DNA from 3 places in the Desulfofundulus sp. JL263-se genome. Region 3 is predicted to be linked to each of the others. Evidence: riboswitches for the same ligand, from Rfam matches in the RefSeq annotation. Region 3 holds a riboswitch; each other region holds the start of a gene.
What was found. Region 3 has a riboswitch for cobalamin ahead of ACX4JR_RS01240 (S-layer homology domain-containing protein). Riboswitches for the same ligand answer to the same signal wherever they lie in the genome.
Positions count from the first base shown of each region.

Region 1: it holds a riboswitch for cobalamin, as region 3 does, so the genes downstream of both, thiC (phosphomethylpyrimidine synthase ThiC) here and ACX4JR_RS01240 (S-layer homology domain-containing protein) in region 3, are expected to answer to the same signal.
Region 2: it holds a riboswitch for cobalamin, as region 3 does, so the genes downstream of both, cobK (precorrin-6A reductase) here and ACX4JR_RS01240 (S-layer homology domain-containing protein) in region 3, are expected to answer to the same signal.

Region 1 covers NZ_CM149993.1:841,059-843,325, forward strand. Annotated here, with positions in the region: gene ACX4JR_RS04305 (superoxide dismutase) at 1-434, opposite strand, end outside; cobalamin riboswitch at 612-803, shown strand; gene thiC (phosphomethylpyrimidine synthase ThiC) at 915-2,213, shown strand; gene bzaB (B12 lower ligand biosynthesis ThiC-like protein BzaB) at 2,231-2,267, shown strand, end outside.
Region 2 covers NZ_CM149993.1:2,460,693-2,462,959, reverse strand. Annotated here, with positions in the region: gene clpX (ATP-dependent Clp protease ATP-binding subunit ClpX) at 1-648, shown strand, start outside; cobalamin riboswitch at 737-1,016, shown strand; gene cobK (precorrin-6A reductase) at 1,449-2,225, shown strand; gene ACX4JR_RS12750 (energy-coupling factor ABC transporter permease) at 2,212-2,267, shown strand, end outside.
Region 3 covers NZ_CM149993.1:236,835-239,101, reverse strand. Annotated here, with positions in the region: gene ACX4JR_RS01240 (S-layer homology domain-containing protein) at 1-1,434, opposite strand, end outside; cobalamin riboswitch at 1,592-1,880, opposite strand; gene ACX4JR_RS01235 (hypothetical protein) at 2,059-2,267, opposite strand, start outside.

The DNA.
Region 1 (2,267 bases), 600 kb from region 3:
CAGGTAGGCTGCCATACCAGAACCGCCCATCCCGATGCTTCCACGTCTGTGGCTGCGGCAGCAAATTGTTCTTGGAAAGTGAAAAAACCACCAAAATAGTTGTTAATCTGCCGCCACGTTTCAGGGCCGGGCTGCCCGGTACCCCTCGGTGTCATTATGGTCCAAAAAACGCTGTGCAGTATGTGCCCCGAGCCGTAAAAGGCCAGTTCCCTTTCCCAGTGTTTAATCAGGGAAAAATCCCTTTTCCGCCTTGCTTCTGTCAGCTTCAGCTCTGCCTTGTTCAGGCCATCAACATAAGATTTATGGTGGCGGTCATGGTGGACGCGCAGGGCGGTCCCGCTTATTACCGGTTCCAGGGCATTATAGGGATAAGGTAAAGGAGGCAGCTGGTGGCCGCCGGGCGGTACGGATTGAACGGCCCACAAATCACGCATAGTTAAGATTCTCCTTTCAAATTGGAAACCTGTGGTAATTATATTATGGTTTTATCATGGAAAAGTTCCTGATAACTCCTAATAATTAAAGAATCAGGGGGGAATGGCAAGCCGGGGTTTGGATGGTTTTATCCTTGACAATGTTAAAATTAGTTAATAGAATGTGTATTGACAATTTAGTAGCACGCATTTCCAGGTGCCCGTAAGGGATAATAGGGAACCGGGTGAGAATCCCGGGCGGTCCCGCCACTGTAACCGGTAGTCCGCCTCATTACCACCTTCTGTCGTCCTTTAAGGCAAGGCAGTTGGGAAGGGAGGTCAGGGCGCTATTCCGGAAGCCAGGAGACCTGCCTGGAAGTGTTCTTGTGCTGCCACGGGGATATGGCGGCAAGGGAAAAAACGTGGGGATGATGGCAAAGTCCGCATCAATAAGGGTGCGGGCTTTTTATTTTAGAAAATTTTGGAAAAGGAGGGAATTAAATGACTCTATTGGAGAGCGCCAGAGAGGGGAAAATTACACCGGTCATGGAACGGGTGGCCGGGCAGGAGAAAGTTACCCCGGAATTTATAAGACAGGGAATTGCCGAAGGGAAAATAGTCATACCCCGTAACGCCCGGCGCAGCAGCAGTTTTCCTGTAGGTATAGGCGCGGGCCTGCGGACCAAGGTAAGTGCCAGTATAGGATTGTACGGCAAGGACGCCCGGATTGACGTCGAAGTCAAAAAAATTAAGGCCGCGGTAAAGGCGGGAACGGATTCTATCATGGACTTGAGCGTAAGCAGGGATATCGATGCCATGCGTAAAGAAGCGCTGGCGGCCACTCCCACACCCGTGGGGACTTTGCCCCTTTACCAGGCCATAGCCGAGGCCGGTGAAAAATACGGCTCCGCCGTTAAGATGACTGTTGACGAGCTTTTTGAGGTAATTGAGCGCCAGGCCGCCGACGGTGTGGATTTTCTGGCCCTTCACTGTGGTACCACCATGGAAATTGTAGAGCGCGCCAAGAGGGAAGGCCGGATAGATCCCCTGGTGAGTTACGGGGGCTCTCACCTTATAGGCTGGATGATTTATAACCAGAGGGAAAACCCCTTGTATGAGTACTATGACCGGGTGCTGGAGATTGCCCGCAAATATGATGTCACGGTCAGTCTTGCCGACGGCATGAGGCCGGGGTGTCTGTACGATTCCCTGGACGGCGCGCAAGTACACGAGCTGGTAATTTTGGGAGAATTGGTAAGACGTGCCCGGGAGGCCGGGGTCCAGGTAATGGTCAAGGGTCCGGGACATGTACCTTTAAACCAGCTTAAGGCAACCATTACCTTGCAGAAGAGTCTTTGCAAGGGCGCGCCGTATTTTGTCTTCGGCCCCGTGGTAACCGACATAGCGGCCGGTTACGACCACATCAGCGCCGCCATCGGCGGGGCCATAAGTGCCTGGGCGGGAGCTGAATTTATTTGCTATGTTACGGCAGCTGAACACATAGGTCTCCCCGACGCCCGGCAAGTGCACGAAGGGGTGGTGGCGGCCCGCATCGCCGCCCACGCCGCGGATCTGGCCAGGGGCCTTAAGGGGGCTGCAGAATGGGATTTAGAACTGTCCAGGGCCAGAAAAGAGCTCAATTGGGAAAAACAGCTCGCCCTGGCCATAGACCCCCACCGGGCGGGAGAAATAAGAAAGAATCGCAGCGAGGAATCTTCGCCGGCCTGTGCCATGTGCGGTAAATACTGTGCCATGAAAATAGTATCCGAGTACCTGGGGACATACAAGCACAGCTGTTAAAAAGAAGGGGTGAGAAAATGACTCAAGTACTGGCGGCCCGCGCGGGCAAAATTA
Region 2 (2,267 bases), 880 kb from region 3:
GTTCAGCAGGCACTGTTAAAAATACTGGAAGGGACGGTGGCCAGTGTTCCGCCTCAGGGCGGCCGTAAACACCCTCACCAGGAATTTATCCAGCTTGATACTACCAATATTCTGTTTATCTGCGGTGGTGCCTTTGACGGCATAGAAAAAATCATTGAAAATCGTATCGGAAAGAAAGGCATAGGTTTTGGGGCTGACATTAAGCCTAAGAAGGAGCGAAATATCGGGCAGATCCTTAAGCACATCCTTCCGGAGGATCTATTGAAATACGGTCTTATTCCCGAGTTCGTCGGACGCCTGCCGGTTATTGTTACCATTGATGCCCTGGATGAAGAGGCACTGATCAGGATCCTCACTGAACCCAGGAATGCTCTCGTCAAACAATATCAAAAATTATTTGAACTTGATGGTGTAAATCTGGAGTTTCAGCAGGAGGCCCTCGAGGCCATTGCCCGGGAAGCCATGCGCCGCAACACAGGTGCCCGTGGCTTAAGGGCCATTCTGGAAGAAATAATGTTGGACATTATGTATGATATTCCGTCCCGGAATGATATTACCAAGTGTATTATCACCAAAGAAATTATAGAAAAGAAAGAAAAGCCTCTTGTTATCTCCGTTGAACGCAAGAAAAAAGAAGAATCGGCATAAATAAGCCCACGATGAATGTGGGCTTATTTAAACTTTATACTGGACAAATTGGTAAATTTGTGTTAACATTAAGACAGCTAATTAATTTAATAATTTTTTCTACCCAGGTGCCCGTACCGAAAGGTAGGGATAATAGGGAACCAGGTGAGAATCCTGGACGGTCCGGCCACTGTGATTGGGGAGCCTCTTCCTAAAGGCCACTGTCCAGCCCAGCACTCAATGGTATTACTATTATGATATCGGATTACCGTAGGCAAGTTTATTATCTTGCAAGCTACCAAAATACCTTTGAGTGGTGGACCGGGTGGGAAGGCGGAAGAAGGTGATGAACCATAAGTCAGGAGACCTGCCTGGGTAGCGCACTGGTGATGTCCTCCCGTGGAGAGGGGCAGTGTACCATTTTGGTAGGGGATAAATACGCTGTAAAGTGCTAAAAAGCACCCTGACTCTTCGTGGAGAGGGGTGCTTTAAATTTTTAACCCGTACTCTCTTCCTGGCAATGTACTGCCAGGACTCCTTTCTTTATTTTAGTTTTTTATGGGCAATTGAATATGAAGGACAGGTGCCATGATTCGAGAAATCGTGGCTTAAACCTGAACCTTTGTTTTTTTCGCTGTTCGGGAAAGGTTACCCAAAAAGGTGATACTCACTTGGGGCCGCAAAACCTTGAACAGCGAACGGGCCTGTCTAACTTTACCACTAATCCGCAGGGTGTTAGGGGGTGGTTAGATGTGGCCAGATTTAGGTAAAAATCTGTCCCCGGTACATCCGGGGGCTTTTCTTTAGGTAGGTGAGCAAGTTTGATATTGATTTTGGGTGGTATCAGTGAAGGCCGTAAATTGGTTCAACATTTAGTTAAAGAAGGCCAGGAAGTAGGAGTTATTGCTTTAAGTTGTTACGGAAAAGAATTGGCGCGGGAAGACGGGGCCGTTGTGTTTGAGGAAAAAATTCCCGCCGACCCTGGTGAGTGGCTTAAAAACATTAATGTGCGCGCTGTGGTTGATGCCAGGCATTCTTCCGTATTCGACAACTACAATTCTACCAGTGACAATTGGGTTTCTGTTTGCGATATTGCAGGGATACCCTTTTACCGTATTGGGCGTGAAGAAACGGTTTTTACTGAAAATGAACTTATTCATACGGTATATTCCATGGAGGAAGCCGCTGAAAAAGCAGCCCAACTGGGAAAGAACATATTTTTGACAACAGGAAGTCACGGGCTGGAACCATTTCTGCGGCTTAAAGAAAAGCATGGCATACGTTTGGTGGTCAGGGTGTTGCCTGAGCACAGGGTTATTAAAAAATGCCAGGATATGGGTATAAAACCCAAGGATATTGTGGCCATGCAGGGACCTTTTTCCAAACAAGTTAACAAGGTCCTGTTTAAAATGTACCGGGCATCAGTGGTAGTCACCAAGGACAGTGGAAAAGCCGGGGGTACGGATACCAAGTTGTCTGCGGCCCTTTCCTTGAAAATACCGGTAGTCATAATTAAGAGAAAAGCTAATGGACCGGTGTTTAAGTGGCAGGAAGTATTTCGCTTGCTTAGGGAAAATGGGAAAAATGGAGGAAGGTGATTTAATGATTTCCTTTAAGCGAACTATTTTGTTAAGTACTTA
Region 3 (2,267 bases):
TGTCCCTCCATAGGTATATCCCCACACGCCGGTACCGTTGTTGAGCCGCTGGCCCAGCAGCCATTCTTCTGCTTTTGTCACATCCAGATGCTCTGCGTCCAAAGCCCCCATCTCAGATAGCGCCATTACCGGCCACACGTGCTCGTATACCGTCGCGCCAAAGTTTCCTTCTTCCCCCTGCAGATCCTTCAAAAGCCCTGCCAGTCTCTCTTTTTCACCGGAAGTATCTCCCAGCGTATTCAGCAGCAGTATTGTCTTGCCAATTGTCGCCACCTTGCTGTTTTTATCTATCTTTTTGGCATCTTCGATAATTAGTTTTTTTAGCGTTTTACTCCACCCACTGCTGTCCAGGTCTTCCCCGGCTGCCGCCAGGGCTTCCGCCGCCAGTTCACTTATGTTAGTTCTGTCTTCGCAGAATTTTTTATATAGGTACGAAATAGCACTGGCAATCTTTGTATCTATTTCACTATTTAAATCTCCATTATTGAATTCTGACACTTTGAACGCTGCCAGCGCCTTGAGTGGGGCAAAGGTTCCCATCACGTTAGCATATGGCCCAAAGCTGCCGTCATCATTTTGTGCCTCGTCACTTAGCAGGTAGGTAATCAGGTTTTTTTCACCGTATACTTCATCCGTTACCGTCCAGTTCTCTCCCTGCGGGTCTATACCAAGTTTCAGCAGGGTAAGCACCGCTTCCGCTGTGGATACTCCCGGGTCCCAGTTGCTTATTTCTCCTTTTGTCCCTTGTTTGCTCTTTAAAAAGGCTAAACCGTCCTGTATGGCCCGGTAGCAGTCCGAACCCTGCTCCATTGCATCCGGAAAACCCGCCAGCGCTCTTATCGCCCAGCTCGTAGCATCCACATCTTCATATTCTGTCCCTCCATAGGTATATCCCCACACGCCGGTACCGTTGTTGAGCCGCTGGCCCAGCAGCCATTCTTCTGCTTTTGTCACATCCAGATGCTCTGCGTCCAAAGCCCCCATCTCAGATAGCGCCATTACCGGCCACACGTGCTCGTATACCGTCGCGCCAAAGTTTCCTTCTTCCCCCTGCAGATCCTTCAAAAGCCCTGCCAGTCTCTCTTTTTCACCGGAAGTATCTCCCAGCGTATTCAGCAGCAGTATTGTCTTGCCAATTGTCGCCACCTTGCTGTTTTTATCTATCTTTTTGGCATCTTCGATAATTAGTTTTTTTAGCGTTTTACTCCACCCACTGCTGTCCAGGTCTTCCCCGGCTGCCGCCAGGGCTTCCGCCGCCAGTTCGCTTATGTTCTCTCCATTTTCATTATATTGTCCGTATAAGTAGTCTATTGCCTTATCAATTCGTTCCTGAGTTAAACTACTAATATCTGCAGCTTGTACATTATTTGCAAATACTAAGCAAAAAATTGATATTACTACAACTGTTAAAAGAACATTTTTTCTTGGTAACATTTCTCTAACCCCCAACTAGAAACCTGCTTTTTAAACCACGGTATTTCCTCTAACAAGGTATCTCCCCCTATCAAAAAACCCCGGCCTACAAAAAGGCCGGGGGTTCAATCCCTAACTGGGCATAAAAACAACCACCTCCCCATCACCCGTAGGCGCCGGCAGTTTGGCGGAACAGGCAGGTCTCCTGGCTCAGGTTCATCGAGATTTCACGTCTTCCCATCCAGTCCAGCACTCAATGATACTTTTAGTTACTCAAAGTAAGTGAATATTACCCAAAAAATAACCAACGCCGTTACAATACTTTGCGAACCGTTGAGTGCTGGACCAAACAGTGACTTGATGTGAAACCTCTCCCCATCACAGTGGCGGGGACCGCGCCGGATTTGCACCGGCTTCCCTTTTAAGCCTTACCTTCCGGTAAAAGCACCTGTTCCTTTTATAATATTTTTTGTAAAATAGTTAGTTAACTTGAAGAAAACATAACACAGTTTTACTATATTGTCAACATATTCAACTTCCCTATCACCAATCTTACTATAGTTAATTAAGTCTACAAAATAACTTCCCGATATTTTACCATTACCGGACACCACCTTATCCTAATAGATCCGGGCCTGCCCAAATTTAAAATATTATACTGACAATAAAGCTGAGCATTAAACCGGTTACAGCCACGTACCGTATATTCCAGCGCAAACTTATTTCTATGGGGTTTCTTCCCGAAAACCTGCTAAGCATCATGTTAACAGCTGTAGAAGGTGAACTTACATTTGCAATGGCACAGCTCATAACAAGAATTGCCGCCAAGCTCTCAGCAGGTAAGCCTATTGCCG